DNA from 3 places in the Propionimicrobium sp. BV2F7 genome. Region 2 is predicted to be linked to each of the others. Evidence: riboswitches for the same ligand, from Rfam matches in the RefSeq annotation. Region 2 holds a riboswitch; each other region holds the start of a gene.
The links. Region 2 has a riboswitch for cobalamin ahead of HMPREF1255_RS05895 (iron ABC transporter permease). Riboswitches for the same ligand answer to the same signal wherever they lie in the genome.
Positions count from the first base shown of each region.

Region 1: another riboswitch for cobalamin. It lies ahead of HMPREF1255_RS07715 (anaerobic ribonucleoside triphosphate reductase); the one in region 2 lies ahead of HMPREF1255_RS05895 (iron ABC transporter permease).
Region 3: another riboswitch for cobalamin. It lies ahead of cobI (precorrin-2 C(20)-methyltransferase); the one in region 2 lies ahead of HMPREF1255_RS05895 (iron ABC transporter permease).

Region 1 covers NZ_AZIS01000005.1:283,060-288,549, reverse strand. The annotation lists gene HMPREF1255_RS07725 (ECF transporter S component) at 1-235, opposite strand, end outside; gene nrdG (anaerobic ribonucleoside-triphosphate reductase activating protein) at 291-815, opposite strand; gene HMPREF1255_RS07715 (anaerobic ribonucleoside triphosphate reductase) at 824-3,166, opposite strand; cobalamin riboswitch at 3,200-3,413, opposite strand; gene typA (translational GTPase TypA) at 3,587-5,446, opposite strand.
Region 2 covers NZ_AZIS01000004.1:334,206-339,695, forward strand. The annotation lists gene HMPREF1255_RS05885 (NAD(P)H-quinone oxidoreductase) at 1-758, shown strand, start outside; gene argG (argininosuccinate synthase) at 1,084-2,502, shown strand; cobalamin riboswitch at 2,583-2,712, shown strand; gene HMPREF1255_RS05895 (iron ABC transporter permease) at 2,814-3,800, shown strand; gene HMPREF1255_RS05900 (ABC transporter substrate-binding protein) at 3,833-4,816, shown strand; gene HMPREF1255_RS05905 (ABC transporter ATP-binding protein) at 4,817-5,490, shown strand, end outside.
Region 3 covers NZ_AZIS01000005.1:53,539-59,028, forward strand. The annotation lists gene cbiE (precorrin-6y C5,15-methyltransferase (decarboxylating) subunit CbiE) at 1-409, opposite strand, end outside; gene cobM (precorrin-4 C(11)-methyltransferase) at 434-1,249, opposite strand; gene cobI (precorrin-2 C(20)-methyltransferase) at 1,246-1,980, opposite strand; cobalamin riboswitch at 2,022-2,150, opposite strand; gene malQ (4-alpha-glucanotransferase) at 2,245-4,176, opposite strand; gene HMPREF1255_RS06735 (NAD(P)-binding protein) at 4,526-5,490, shown strand, end outside.

The sequences.
Region 1 (5,490 bases), on a different contig from region 2:
TCGAGGGCAGCAGATACGGAATCACCCAAAGGCCCATCATGGAGCAGCCGATCCAAACGGATTTAGGGGATGCTCCGAACGCTGGGGCGATGTAGTTCAAGGGGATAAGCAGTATCAATCCGACGACGGAAAGCGCCGCCACCATCATCAGGTTTCGGGTGCCCAAAACCGAATTCGCTAGCCCCTTACGCGCGGATGTGTGGACGGTCTCGCCGGCCTTTTGGTCTTGCGCCACTCTGCACTCCTAAGTTAAAAAGAAAACGATTCTCAACTAAGGGTACCCTTGGTGCTTAATTTTGTGAATAGCTTTCGATATTCGTTTTAGCGCATTCCACTGCCACGCCGGCCAATAGTGTTGCTGGCACATCAATCAGTCGCTGATTGGTGGAGCCGCGCCAAGGAAGGCTCAACGTTCTCTTAGCTAGAACGAAAGGGCCATCCACCAACACGTCGAGAGCATTCAGCCATGCGAGGATATCGGGTTGTGTGCGTGAGCGTTCGAGCAGCCGCTCGATTCGGTATCCCGAGTAAGACCACACGCTCATGCCCCTAGACTTTGCGGCTTTAGCTAGCAGTGCGCAAGCACCGGCCTGCAGGCTGGGTTCTCCACCTGAGAGCGTCAGACCGGTCAGCATCGGATTTGCGAACATATCCGCGCAAATCTGCTCAACGTCTAACTCTTTGCCACCGTTGTTGTCCCAAGTCGCCGGGTTGTGGCACCCCTTGCAAGCAAGCGGGCAACCCTGAGTGAACACCACGTAGCGCAGGCCGGGCCCGTCCACGATGGAATCACTCAAGGTGCCCGCGACCCTGATCTTGACCACTAGATCAGGGGGCTTCTTGAGCCGTGCTTGACGCGGTCTGCTTCTTCGGCGCGCTTGGCGTCGTTGAAGCGGTCGAGGGTGCCAACTAGATATCCGGTGATACGGCGGATGCGGTCAAACGGCTTATCGGGAGTTTCGTGACGGCCACAGTTCGGACACTCATCATCGATGCATCCGGTGAACTCGCAAACCGGGTCGCGGTCGACCGGGTGGTTGATGGCCCCGTAGCCAATTCCAGACGCATACATCTGCCTTACGACGGCCTCAAATGCACTGAGGTTCTTGGTTGGGTCGCCGTCAAGCTCGATGTAGGAGATGTGCCCGCCGTTGGTCAGCTCGTGGTAGGGAGCCTCGAGGCGGATTTTGTCGAAGGCGCTGATGTTGAATGCCACCGGAATGTGGAACGAGTTGGTGTAGTAGTCCTTGTCGGTGACGCCCTCGATGTCGCCGTAGCGCTCCTTATCCATGCGGACGAAGCGCCCTGACAGCCCCTCGGCGGGAGTGGCAATCAACGAGAAATTGAGCCGGTATTTCTCTGCGGCTTCGTCCGTGCGACGACGCATCTGGCGGACGATCTCCAGCCCCAGCGCCTGGGCCTTCTCCGACTGGCCGTGATGCTCGCCGATCAGCGCTATCAGGGTCTCGGCCAAGCCGATGAAGCCGATGGCTAAGGTGCCGTGCTTTAGCACTTCCGCCACTTGATCCTTCCAATCGAGCTTCTCAGAGTCGATCCAGACGCCCTGCCCCATCAGGAACGGGAAGTTGCAGACTCGACGCTTGCTTTGGATGGCTAGTCGCTCGAGTAGCTGGTCGATGACCAGATCGATTTCGGAATCTAGGCTCTTGAAGAACTCGGAGATAGATCCCCTAGCTTCGATCGCCAGTCTCGGCAGGTTGATCGACGTGAAGGACAAGTTGCCACGTCCGTGAGTGATCTCGCGTGTGGGGTCGGCGACGTTGCCCATGACGCGCGTACGGCAGCCCATGTATGCGACCTCGGTTTCCGGGTGGCCGAGCTTGTAGTACTGCCGGTTGAAGGGCGAGTCCAGGAACGAGAAGTTCGGGAACAGCCTCTTGGCGCTGACCCTGCAGGCCAGCTGGAAGAGGTCGTAATTCGGGTCGCCGGGGTTCAGGTTTACGCCCTCTGCGACACGGAAAATCTGGATCGGGAAGATCGCGGTTTCGCCGTGGCCCAGCCCTGCCTCCGTCGCCAGCAGCAGCTGCTGCATGACGAGCCTGCCCTCCGCGCTGACGTCCGTTCCGAAGTTGATTGAAGAGAACGGAGTCTGCGCCCCCGCACGGGAATTCATAGTGTTCAGGTTGTGCAGGAAGGCTTCCATGGCCTGATAGGTGGCACGACGAGTCTCGGTTTCGGCCTCTTTAAGAGCGAATTTCTGCACCTTGACAACGGTCTTTAACTCGATTCCGAGTGCCTCCGAGAGCTCTTCGGCCTCTTGCTTCAAAACGTCGTCGGTGGCAGAAAGCCTTGCGCGCAGCTCGACATCACCTAGTTTTTCGGCGGCTTCTTCGGCACCGAAAAGCCTGAACGCCTTCGCGAGGTTCGAGCGGTAGATGGAATTGAAGGTCATGCGCACGCCATCGGCCATGTCGTAGTCGAAGTTCGGCACCGCCTGGCCGCCATGCTGATCGTTCTGGTTGGACTGGATCGCAATACAGGCCAGCGAGGCGTAAGAGGTGATCGACTTGGGCTCACGGATGACGCCGTGGCCAGTTGAGAAGCCACCCTTGAACAGATCGCGAAGGCTGATCTGGCAGCAGGTCATGGTCAGCGTCAGGAAGTCTAGGTCGTGAATGTGAATATCGCCTGCGACATGAGCCGCGGCGTGATCAGGGTTAAGCACCCGAAGGATGTTGAACTGCTTGGCCGATTCGGAACCATACTGGAGCATGGTGCCCATTGCGGAATTTGCGTCGACGTTGGCATTCTCGCGCTGAGCATCCGATATCTCGGCGCCGAAGGTGATTTTGTCGAACGACTGCATCAGGCGGTTTTGCGCCTCCCGGGCGCGAGTGCGCTCGTTGCGGTAAAGAATGTAGGCCTTCGCGGTGTGAGGATAGCCGTAGCGCATCAGGGTGTCCTCGACGATGTTCTGCACATCCTCGACGCTCGGGGTGCTCAGCTCGCGACGCTGCAACTCTGCGAGCACTCCGAACGAAACCTGATGTGCGTGCTGCTTGGGGTTGTCTTGATCCGTGGCGGCGAATGCCTTGGTCAGCGCGTCGATGACCTTGCCTAGATCGAAATCGACGACCCTGCCATCGCGCTTGTGAATAGAAATTGGGGTAATGACGTGCGTGTGCGCGCGCGTTTCAACCGACATGCTTTCTCCTCGAAGCTCGGATTAAATCGCAAAACCTCTTTGCGATATGCCGGCAGGTATTCGGACTTAAGGGCTAAAACCTACTTAGCGCGCTTCCCAGCCTTTTTCAGCCAGTGCTTCTGTTCGCCGTTCGTTCCCTATTACCGCTGCGGGACAGCTCCGGATTCTCACCGGATTCCCTCTTGCGTCACCCCAAAACCACTGCATCTAGTGGCCACTGTGGTGAACCAGCACTAGATAAGGTACTCCTGATCTTGTGCCATATCCACCCGGACACACCATCGAACCGGTTAAACGAAAAGATTCTTGCGTCCGCCGAATGGGCCAAAATAGTCGATGCGCGTTCGTGCGGAGTGGGCAAATTAATAAAGATGTGGGCCACGCCCGAAAGCATGACCCACACGTTTAGAGTTTATTCGATTAAGAGTTCTTAGCTCGGTTGCGGGCCTTCGCGCGGTCGCGAGCGTCCAGCAGAACCTTGCGGACGCGAACAACGTCCGGGGTGACCTCTAGGCACTCGTCGGCAGCACAATACTCCAGCGACTGCTCCAGGCTCATCCTGCGTGGCGGAATCAACCGCTCAAGCTCGTCGCCGGTGGCCGAACGCATGTTGGTCAAATGCTTTTCCTTGGTGGGGTTGACATCCATGTCGTCGGGACGAGAGTTCTCGCCGACAACCATGCCCTCGTAGGTGTCGTCGCCCGGAGCAACAAACAGAGTGCCGCGCTCTTGCAGGTTGAACAATGCATAGCTATTGACGGTGCCCTGCCTGTCAGCAACCAGCGACCCGGTCTGACGGGTGCGCAGCGTGCCAACCCAAGGCGTGTAGCCCTCGAAGACGTGGTTCATAATGCCGGTGCCTCGAGTGTTAGTCAGGAACTCAGTGCGGAAACCGAGCATGCCACGGCTAGGCACTACGTATTCCAGGCGAACCCAGCCGGAACCGTTGTTCGACATCTTCTCGAGCTGCCCCTTGCGCTGACCAAGCAGCTCGGTGACTGCTCCAAGGTGCTCTTCGGGGATGTCGATGGTCAGGCGCTCGGTCGGCTCCTGAGTTACTCCGTCAATCTCCTGGGTGACGACCTGCGGCTTACCGACGGTAAGCTCGAAGCCTTCGCGCCTCATCATCTCCACCAAGACGGCGAGCTGCAGCTCACCACGGCCCTGAACCTCCCAGGTGTCTGGGCGCTCGGTGAGCAGAACACGGATGGATACGTTACCGATGAGCTCGGCGTCGAGCCTGTTCTTAACCAGACGAGCCGTCAGCTGAGTACCGGAACGCCCGGCAAGCGGCGAGGTGTTGATACCGATGGTCATTGAAATCGAAGGCTCGTCGACGTGGATAAGCGGCAAAGCAACCGGGTTCTCCGGGTCGGCGAGAGTTTCACCGATGGTGATCTCGTCGATGCCAGCGACTGCGATGATGTCGCCAGGGCCTGCCTTCTCTACGGAGACGCGCTCCAGACCATCGGTCATCAGGAGCTCGGAAAGTTTAACGTTCTTGACCGAGCCGTCACGACGGATCCAGGCGACCGTCTGGCCTCGGGTGATTTCACCTGCGACGATGCGGCAAAGCGCTAGGCGGCCAAGGTACGGCGAGGAATCGAGGTTTGTTACGTGGGCCTGCAGGCTCGCGCCTTCCTCGTAGGTCGGAGCAGGGATGGTGTCCATGATCACCTTGAACAGCGGCTCGAGCGTGTTACTGTCGGGCAGTTCACCGTCTGCGGGACGGTTCAAAGATGCCTTACCGGCCTTGGCGGAGGCGTAGACGACCGGGAAGTCGAGACCCGTCTCGTCGTCGTCAGCGATTAGGTCTAGGAACAGCTCGTAGGTTTCCTCCTCAACGGCCTCGATGCGGGCGTCAGGACGATCCACCTTGTTGATAACAACGATGATCGGCAGCTTCTTTTCCAGTGCCTTGCTGAGCACGAAGCGAGTCTGCGGCAGCGGGCCCTCCGATGCGTCGACGAGTAGCAGAACGCCGTCAACCATCTCTAGGCCGCGCTCAACCTCGCCGCCGAAGTCAGCGTGACCGGGGGTATCGATGATGTTGATGACCGCCTCGGCGCCGCCAACGTTGTGACGTATTGCGGTGTTCTTAGCGAGAATGGTGATGCCCTTTTCGCGCTCAAGATCCATCGAATCCATCACCCGTGTGGCAACATCCGCGCCCTCTCGGAAAACACCAGACTGCCAAAGCATGGCGTCAACGAGCGTAGTTTTGCCATGGTCGACGTGTGCGACGATAGCGATGTTACGTAGATCTTCACGTACTGGCATCAGTCTCCTTTAAGTTAAACCTCAAAAAGTGTACGCCCCGCAGG
Region 2 (5,490 bases):
GCGTAGACAATTTTGCGCCGGGTAACCCGGTTGTCGCGCTGCTTTCGGGCGGCGCCTACGCGGAATATTTCGTTGCGCCGGCCGGCCAGCTGATTCCACCGCCGGACAACGTCGAGCTTGTCGAGTCTGCGGCCCTGATCGAGGTTGCCGCCACTGTGCTGAGCAACTTGGAGCGCGTCCACCTGCGCAAAGGCGAGACGTTCTTGGTGCACGGCGGCGCAGGCGGCATCGGCGCGTTCGCAATCCAGTACGCAAAGTACATGGGCGTGCGCGTCATCACGACGGCGTCCGAAGCGAAGCTGGACTACTGCCGCGAGTTGGGCGCAGACGTCGTCATCGACTACAACACGGACTGGCCCGAGCGCGTCAAGAACGCGACCGACGGCAAGGGCGTGGACGTGATCCTGGACATCATTGGCGCTAAATATCTGCAGCCGAATGTCGATTGCCTGGCTCAGGATGGGCGCATGGTGATCATCGGCATGCAGAAGGGCGTCAAGGGTGAGCTAAACATCGGCAAGCTGCTCAACAAGCGCGGCACCATCACGGCGACGAGCTTGCGGTTCCGTCCGACTGAGCAGAAGTCAGAAATCGCCCAGGCTGTTCGCGAAAAGATTTGGCCGCTTTACGAGGATGAGACTCTCTCGTTGCCTGATATTACCGTTTTCCCGATGGAGAATGCGGCTGAGGCTCACGAGATGCTCGACTCTGGCCAGTTGATGGGCAAGATCGTTTTGGCAGTCGACCAGCCTCGATAATTATTTCTATTAGTTGCCGGCCGGCGTCCGTTTGGGCGTCGGCCGGTTTTCATCTAGTCACACCGCGACAAGACGTGGCTGCTGGATTAGTAAGTTTGCAATCTAAACGCGTTTCCCCTTGCTGGAGAGACGAATTTCATCCTGCTGCCGAATTTTATGCCTTAGCGACCACATTTTGTCACGCACTTGCGAGATTAAATTCCACATCTATATAAGCGGCGAATCAGCACTCCCCCGTTCGAGGCGAGTTGGTCACTATCGCAACTATCGAAAGTTTATTCGGTCAATGTGGAAATTATTACTTTAGCGCGTTAAGCTAGCGGGCGTGTCTAAAGTATTAACTTCTTTGCCCGCAGGCGAGCGCGTTGGCATCGCCTTCTCAGGTGGCCTCGATACGTCGGTAGCAGTGGCTTGGATGCGTGAAAAGGGCGCAATTCCCTGCACTTACACTGCAGACATCGGCCAGTACGACGAGCCAGATATCGAGTCGGTTCCCGGCCGTGCCCTGCAGTACGGCGCCGAGCTTTCGCGCCTGGTCGACTGCAAGGAATCGCTGGTCGATCAGGGCCTGATGGCTCTGCAGTGTGGCGCGTTCAACGTCACCAGCGCCGGCCGCCCGTACTTCAACACCACTCCAATCGGCCGCGCAGTCACCGGAACGCTGCTGGTTCGCGCCATGGCCGAAGACGACGTAAACATTTGGGGCGACGGCTCCACCTACAAAGGCAACGACATCGAGCGTTTCTACCGCTACGGCCTACTCGCTAACCCGCAGCTGCGCATCTACAAGCCTTGGCTGGACGAGGACTTCGTCTCCGAGCTTGGCGGCCGCGACGAGATGAGCGTTTGGCTGACCAAGCGCGATCTGCCCTACCGCGACTCGAAGGAGAAGGCCTACTCCACCGACGCAAACATTTGGGGCGCGACCCACGAGGCCAAGACCCTCGAGCTGCTGGATGCATCCCTGGAGGACGTCGAACCGATCATGGGCGTCAAATTCTGGGATCCGGACGTCCAGATCGACACCGAGGACGTCACCATCGAGTTTGTCGAGGGCTTCCCTGTTGCCATCAACGGCGAGCACTTCGATTCGCGCGTTGACCTGGTGCTTAAGGCAAACGAGATCGGCGGCCGCCATGGCCTGGGCATGAGCGACCAGATCGAGAACCGCATCATCGAGGCGAAGAGCCGCGGCATCTACGAGGCACCGGGCATGGCGCTGCTGTGGATCGCCTACGAGCGCCTGATTAATGCGATTCACAACGAGGACACGCTGGCCAACTACCACGCTGAGGGCCAGAAGCTCGGGCGCAAGCTTTACGAGGGCCGCTGGATGGATCCGCAGTCGCTGATGACGCGCGATTCCATCGCCCGCTGGGTTGCTGCAGTCGTCACCGGCGAGGTGGTCATCAGGCTGCGGCGCGGCTGGGACTACTCCATCATGGACACCCGCGGCCCGGGTTTCAGCTATCACCCGGATCGTCTGTCGATGGAACGCGTTGAGGACGCCGCCTTCGGCCCGACGGACCGCATCGGCCAGCTCACCATGCGCAACCTGGACATCGCGGATTCGCGCAGCAAGCTGGAAACCTACGCTTCGCAGGGTCAGATCACCGCTGGCGCGACTCAGGATCTGCTCGGCGAGCTGCAGCCTGGACGCGCAGGCGAGATCGCGAACCGCGGCATCGATTCCACCGAGGGCGAGGTTCTCGACCGCGCCGCGATGGACTCTGGCCACGACTAACGGCACATAAACTAAGAAAATCCCGCAGACGCCTAATGCCTGCGGGATTTTCTTTGCAATTTTTAATACGGATGTCCATTTTCACATATTGCTGATAGGTTCTATGTAGTTAGCCACAGGGGAATTCTGGTTTGTATCCAGAACTGTCGCGCAACGGTGAAGTCGCTTAGCGAACAAGTCCGAAAACCTGGGCTGTCGAATATTTTTGTACGCCGCGCAAGACGGCTTGAACAGAAAGAAGATTCGTGAGCGATACAGCCACCGCAAAGACACTCGAGCTTTACGGCAAGACGAGGCGCCGCCAACGGCTGATTCTCTTCGCTTTGCTGGCTGCAGTCCTCGTTTTGCCATTGGTTACGATCGCTATTGGCCCGGCCGCCGTGTCCGTCGGCGACGTCATCGGCGTCATCAAAAGTCACATCCCAAGTCTGGACGTCGACATCACGTGGAGCCAGAACGTGGATGCAATCGTCTGGAAGACCCGTCTACCTAGAATCATCTCGGGCTTGGCTATTGGTGCGATCCTGGGCATTGCAGGTGCCGTGATGCAGGCTGTGGTGCGCAACCCCCTGGCCGAACCGTACGTGTTAGGCGTCAGCTCGGGTGCCTCGACGGGCGCTGCTGCAATGATAATTCTGTTCGGGTCTATCGCTTCTTGGTCGGTTGGCTTGGCCGCATTCGCGGGCGCGCTGGCGGCAACGCTGTTTCTGCTTCTGGTGACGGGAAATTCCGGATCGTCTCTGCGATTGATTCTCGCCGGCCTAGCGGCCAACTTCGGCTTCCAGGCTCTAACCAACTTCATCATCTTCTCTTCGGGCACGCCGGAGGCAACTCAAGCCGTCATGTTCTGGATGCTTGGCTCGCTTGCCCGCGCTAACTGGTCGCAGGCGGTTCCACTGATTGTTACGGCCCTCATTTTCTCAGTTGTCGTGGCGCTTTTCGGCCCAGTTCTCGACGCCCTGTCCAGCGGAGATCGCACGGCCCAATCGGTTGGCATCGAGCCAACCAAGGCGAGGCTGGCGATCCTGATTCCCGTCTCTGCCGTAATCGGCATCGCTGTGGCATCATCGGGCGCGATAGGTTTCGTCGGCCTAATTATTCCGCACGTGATGCGCTCGATCGTCGGCTCTTCGCACAGAGTTTTGACGCTTGGCTGCGCCCTTGCGGGAGCATTCTTCTTGGTTATCGCCGACACGTTCGCGCGCATAGCTTTCGCCCCGATTGAAATGCCGATCGGGGTAATCACCGGCATGGTTGGCGTGCCATTCATCGTCTTGCTGGTTAGGCGAATGAAGTAACCAGCGACAACAAAAAGAAAAGGAGTAAACGAATGAAGAAGTTCGTTTGTGCACTGGCCGCATTGGCCTTAGCCGTCCCGCTAGCTTCTTGCGGACAGTCAGCCGCAGACAAGAAAGCTGCAGAAAGTTCGTCGGCACCCGAAAAAATCCAGGTCAAAAGCTGCGACGAAACCCTGACCTTAGACAAGGCTCCCGAGCGCGTGTTAATGATCTCAGACGTCAACTCATCGATCCTCGATGAGCTAGGCGTGCTAGATAAAGTAGTTTTCCGCGCTGGTGATGACCGCATTAAAAACGTTCGCCCAGAGCTTAAGAAAAAGCTGGATAAGATCGAATCAGCTGAGTCCGGGAAACTCGGTACCGGTGGTTCTACGGTAGCAACTGAAACCGTCCTGGACATGAACGTCGATCTGGTTATTGGCTACGACAAAGCTGTCGACAGAAAGGCCTTGGCAGAAGCAGGTGTCCCGCTCTATTCACCAGATTCCTACTGCCCCAATTACAAGCTAGATCACGCAGATTTTGGCCTTGTAGATAACGAAATCGAAAAGATGGGAAAGATATTCCAAGTAGAGAAAAAGGCTGAGGAAGTTAAGAAAAATTCTGAAGCCCAGATCCAAAAAATCAAACCTTCCTCGGAAGTTAAAGGGGCTAAGGCCGTCGCTGTCTTCGTTACGCCAGGGTCAGATAAGTTATCGGCTTTCAATTCATCTTCGATGGTGCAGCCGATCTTCGAAGCTAATGGCATCGAAAACGCTTACGCCGATGGCCCGAAGAGGGTATTCCCAATTTCAATGGAGGATCTACTTGCCAAAAATCCTGATTACATTGTCGTCTTGTCACTGAATCCCGACGAAAATGAAGCGTTAAACACGTTCGCCAGTTTCCCGGGTTCAGAAGACCTGAAAGCAAGTCAAGAAGGTCAGGTAGTGTTCCTGCCATTCGCTCTGACCGATCCGCCATCCACCCTTTCGGTTGACGGCGCCGTCGAACTGGCCAACAGGCTGCAAAAATAAATGCTTAAAGCAACTGATATCCGTGTCTGTCGGGGCGATCGGGTGGTCGTCGATGGCGTCAACCTGAGCGCCTCGGCAGGCAAGGTGCTCGGCATTGTCGGGCCAAACGGCTCGGGCAAGTCCAGCATGTTGTTTTCGCTGTTTCGCGCGCTGGAACTTGCCGGTGGTCGCGTCGAGGTGGACGGCGACGACATCGCGAAAATGAAGCGTCGCCAGATCGCCGAAAAAATTTCGGTGGTGGCCCAAGAGCGCGAGGATACGCTCGCGCTTTCGGTTTACGACTACGTAATGCTTGGCCGACTGGCTGGCTCGTCGCTGCCGAGCTACGGCAATAACGCCGATCAAGAAATCGTGGCCAGGGCGCTTTCTAGGGTTTCGATCACCGAGTTGAGTCAGCGAATGGTGACGCAACTTTCTGGAGGCGAGCGCCAACGCGTCGCCATTGCGCGAGCAATCGCTCAGAAATCCGACTATCTTCTCTTAGACGAGCCAACCAACCACCTGGATTTGCACTACCAGTTCGAGCTACTCGACCTAGTGAAATCGCTGGACTGCACGACGATCATCGTGTTGCACGACCTAAATCTGGCCGCGCAGTGCTGTGACGAGATTTTGATGCTGTGCGATGGGAAGATCGTGGCAAGCGGACCCCCATGTGAAGTCTTGACTAAAGA
Region 3 (5,490 bases), on a different contig from region 2:
TCAGAATGCCGACCTTCGGGTGCCGCCGGCAGGCGTCGAAGGCGGGCACCGGGTCGTTGCCGTGTGCGGAAACCAGCAAGGCGTCGTCCCACGGCAGCCCGACGGCAGCGAAAGCCATCTGCAGGCTGGTGACGACCGGCACAACCCGGACCTTTAGGCCGGCGGCACGGATGCGTCGCACGACTCCGTAAAACAGCGGGTCGCCGGAAGCAACCACGACGATCTTTCGGTTGAGGTCCTTCTTCATCTCGTCGATCGCCGGGGCGATGCGTCCGAGCACGACGCGCTTGTCCTCTTCGACGCCTAGCGCGTCCAGGTGACGCCTACCGCCCACCACCAGGTCGGCGTCTGCGGCGTCCCTACGAAGCTCTTCGGAGGGCTCGGCGATGAATCCGTAAACGGTAATCATGTGTTGTCCTTTCGCGCGGCGGGCTCAGAGCGCCTCTGCGCCCTTATCGCGCAGATCCGCTGCGGCCTTCGGGTCCGCAGGGCGGTATTCGTGTCTGAAACCGGGGTGGTAGAGGTGCGAGCGTTTAACCATGCGCTCCTCACTGAGGGCGGGGCCAACCAAAATGACCGTGTGCTTCCACAGCTTGTGGGCCTTCATAGTCGACTCGAGCTCGGAAAGCTTGCAGCGAACCATGAACTGGTCGGGCCAGGTGACCTGGTAGCCGATAATCACCGGGGTATCCTCGGGGTAGCCGCCGGCCAGTAACTCCTCCTGGAGTTGTTTCGAACGTGCTGCCGAAAGGTAAAGCGCCATCGTCGTGCCGTGCGAGGCGAAGTCGCGGACATTTTCCTTCGGCGGCATCGGGGTGCGGCCACCCTCCAGACGGGTCAGGATAAGCGACTGCGAAACCTCGGGCAGGGTGATCTCGACGTCGCTCATCGCCGCAGCAGCAGAAAACGCGGATACGCCCGGGATAGTCTCGTAGGGCACGCCCATCTCGTCGAGAACCTGGCGCTGCTCTGCGGTTGCGCCATATATGGAGGGGTCTCCGGTGTGAACGCGAGCAACCAGAATACCCTCGTCGCGAGCGCGCTCGTAGTAGGGGAGTATGTCCTCCAGGGACGCGGAGGCCGAATCAATCAGCTCTGCGCCCTCCTTGTGGCGGGCGACGACCTCGGGGTTAACCAGCGACGACGCCCAAATGATGATGTCCGCGTTCGCGATGGTCTCGGCGCCGCGCACCGTGATCAAGTCGGGGGCACCCGGGCCCGCACCGACGAAAACTACCTTGCCAGTCACAGTCGTTCTCCTAGTCCGTTGCGCTTCGGCGGCCACAAAACGCTGGTGAAGTACGGCGCCTCATCCAGCTCGCTGACCAATGAAATTTCTTCTTCGGGCAGCCCAACATTGCTGCCGACGACGGCGTCCTCGCCCACCTCGTTCAGGTGCTCTTTCAGCGCGGCGAAGTGGCGTCCGGCCTTGTAAACCACGCAGGTGTCGGCCACCTCGGAAACCTCGACGAGCTGGTCGATGCCTTTCTTCAGCGGCACGAGCGCCAGCACTTCGTCGCCCTCGCAAAGCGGGGTCTTCGAGGCGGCCGCGAGCGCCTGCATCGCCGTGATGCCGGGGATGACCTCCACCTCAACCTCTATCTTCTCGCGCACGCTGGCAACAAGATAGCTGAACGTGGAATACACAGAAGGGTCGCCGATGGTCGCGAAACCGATCTGCTTGGCGCCCGCCTCGAACTGTTCGATGGCCACGGCCGCGGACGTCTGCCAGTTGGTCATTCTGCGGGTGGTGACGCCTGTTGGGTCTTTCATCGTGAACGGCACGCGCACGATCTTCTCGGCCATCTCGGGGGAAGCAGCCGTGATGATGGTCTCCGCGCGCCCGGCATTGCTGCCGCTAGCTTCGGTGGATGGCACAAGAATGACGTCGCAATTGCGCAGCGCCTTCAATGCTTTGACAGTAATTAAATCGGGATCCCCCGGGCCGACGCCAATGCCAAGTAGCCGTGGAAAATTCACTAAATCTCCTAGCCACCCTAACCTCGAGGGTGTTTCGCTGTGGGGACGATCGGCTTGGCGACCGGGCTAACTGCGCGCCGCGCGCAGATACCGTTGCGGGACAGCGCCGGGTTCTCACCGGCTTCGCAAGCGTCTCGTCGTCGACTCGTGTCGACTCCGTCAAGCCTAGCGCGATATCCCAACCACTCCCAACCTTATGAAGAGTTAATTTGGGGCAAAAAGTATCGGGCCGCAAGAATCTTGCGGCCCGATACTTTTTCTAACTTATTTATCTAGCTTGCGTCCCTGCTCGATGACGCTGACCAGCTCGTCGGCAAGCGACGACGTCATGATGTCGTCCACCGGGCGGGGCAGCGCGATGCGCCAGTTCGGGTACTGGTCGATGGTGCCGGGCATATTCGGACGCTCCTTGACGCTGGCAGCATCGTCCAGGTTGAGCAGGACGACTCGGCTCGGTGCGTCGCGCAGCATCCGGTAGCGCTCGATGATCATCGACTGGACGTCGTCGCGGGTGATCTGGTTGAGCGGCTTCGTCGGGTCGACGTGAGCCATCTCGCATAGCACCTGGCGGGTGCTCTCGACCTGCGCCCAGTCTGCGCTCTTGCCGATGCGCTTCAGCTCGGAGACGTCGAAACCGGTTGCTAGGCCGGCGACCGTCACTTGGTCGTGTGTGGAGCTGGTGCCCACTCCCAGGGTCGGGAACTCGCGAACCGGGGTGCGCATTGCGGAGCGGTTACCCAGCATGCCGATTTCTTCCATCGTCTCGCGCACGCCGCCCGCTACGGTGCCCATGTCCTCGCCAACAACCCAGCTGTTCTGGCGGTAGCATTCCAGCCTGATGATGGCAAGCATGGCGTCCACCGGGTAGTGGATGTAGACGCCGTCGGCCGCGCTGCCGGAAACCGGCACCCAGTAGAGGCGCCAGAGCTGCATGACGTGGTCGATGCGCATCGCGCCGGCGTCGCGCAGGGTGGCGCGAACCATATCGATGAACGGCTTGAAATCCACCTCCGCGAGCTTCTGCGGGTTGAACGGCGGCAAGCCCCAGCGCTGACCCTCGATGTTGTGGCTATCCGGGGGAGCGCCGATCTCGAAGTCGAACTCGAGGATGTCCTGATTGATCCAGGCGTCTTGGGAGGCCGAGTCGGAACCAACGGCCAGGTCCGCGATGACGTCTACACCCTCGCGGCAAGCGGCAGCGTACTGGACGTGGGCAACCCACTGCATCCAGCTGTGGAAATCGATGAGGTCGGAGTTCTCGTTGACGAATTCGGCAACCGCGTCGGAGGAAATATTCTGGTATTCCTTCGGCCATTTGCGCCAGTCGGTGCCGTACTTTTCGGCGATGGCGGACCAGGTGGAGAAGTCGGAAAGCTTCTTGCCCCACTGCTCGAACCAGGCGTCTCGCTCGATGTTCGGGTCGTTTCGGACGGCCTTCCAGATGCGCAGCAGCGCCTCGCGCTTCAGCTTCCAGACGGCTGCACGGTCGATCATGCGTTCCTTGTTTAGCTTGCAGCCTGCCTCCGCGAGGTCGGTCAGGTCTACATGCTCGGCGCCGAGGACGTCGCCCGGTGCGATGTGTAGGACGTTCAGGAAGATCCTGGACGCGGGCGAGTATGGCGATGCCTGCGGGTGCTCGGTCGGGCCGATGGCGTGGACTGGCGAGACCTGCACGCAGCTCGCGCCCTGCATGGCGGCGATGCGGCAGATCAGCGCGAGGTCGCGGAAATCACCGATGCCCCAAGAAGAGCGGGAGCGTGCCGAATAAAGCTGAATCTGCCAACCCCAACTACGCTGTGGGGTCTGAATTTTTTCAGGCGTGCAGATGACGAAGCGGCGGACGCCGGCGTCGTTGTAAAGAATGTGGTATCCGGGCATGTCCACCAGGCCTTCGGCACGGTAGTGATGCCCGTTCTCTAGGATTAGCGTTCCATAGAGTTCTGGGTGGTAGCGACCCGGGCTGCATACCAGCGGGCCGTTTTCGTTGTCTAGCGGTACGGAAGTATCAAACCTGTTTGCGACTAGCTCTAACGTCTTTGTTGGTGTCTTGATCCAATCGCCTTTGGTATTCACGTAACCGCTGGTTACTCCATATCGGCCTACGCGAGACATGATCTCGCCGCGGTGCGCGTCGTCTGCGCTGGTGGCGCTATGCGATATGCCGCGGGTTTCGTGGTCTGATGAAATGTTATTCACGTGGCGATCCTACATGAATACCTGTTTGAGCTTGGCCATAGTTCAGATCAGTTCTGGCAACTTCACCTATATGTGTGCAAGTCATCGTCGGAATTGTTGCCTATGGCGAATGAATGATTGCAGACAATTGCTTGTTAGATGATTACATAACCGAAATATAGGAAATGAATCCGTTTTGTTTATAGGTTCACTAGACCTAAGTAATAGTTTTCCCTTGCTGCAACTGCTACTCAAGTTATATTTTCTGTCTGTCTAGCGGTGTACTCTGAATCTGCTGGATGACCCTCGCATCGCACCTGCAAAAGTGCCTAACAAGGGGGTTTCAGAAGAAGTTTTAGAGCGGAGCAAAATGAGTGAACTTGCAAACGAGGTGACGCAGCGCACAGACGTGACTGCGGTTCCAGACCTGGCTTTGGGCACGTCGAAAATCGGCCCAGTTCGCACGCAGATCCCGATTTACGTAGACCTGCTGCCACCTTGTAACAATGCCTGCCCCGCCGGCGAGAACATCCAAGAGTGGCTGCGCCTTATTAAAGAAGGTAAAGAAGAGGCCGCGTGGCGCCAGCTGGTGCGCGACAACCCCTTCCCGGCCATTCACGGACGCGTTTGCTACCACCCCTGCGAAACCGCGTGCAACCGTGCAGACCTCGATTCTTCGGTCTCTATCCATTCCGTCGAGCGCTATCTGGGAGACCTGGCCATCGAGCGTGGCTGGACGTTCCAGAAGCCTGTGACGCACACGGGTAAGCGAGTGATGGTCGTCGGTGCCGGCCCATCCGGTCTTTCGGCCGCCTACCACCTGGCCAGGCTCGGCCACGAGGTCGAGATTTTCGACTCCGGTGAGAAGGTCGGTGGCATGATGCGTTACGGCATCCCGGCCTACCGTCTGCCTCGCGAGATTGTCGACGCCGAAGTCGAGCGCCTCAAGAACCTGGGCATCAAGATCCACCTGAACCACACCGTAACGGACCTGCAGGCCGAGCAGAGCGCGGGCAACTTCGACGCGTCGTTTATCGCGGTAGGTGCTCACCTGTCCAAGCGCGTCGATATTCCGAGCATGGATGCGGAAAAGATGGTGGACGCCGTCGACTTCCTGCGTGATGTGGCCAGTGGCGAGAAACCCAGGATCGGTCGCCGGGTCGCTGTTTATGGTGGCGGTAACACCGCAATGGACGCTGCCCGTACCGCCCGTCGCATGGGCGCTGAAGAGGCCGTCATCATCTACCGACGCAACGAAGAGCACATGCCTGCTCACCGCGAGGAGCTCGAGGAGGCCGAACGCGAGGGCGTCCAGGTGCACTGGTTGCGAACCAT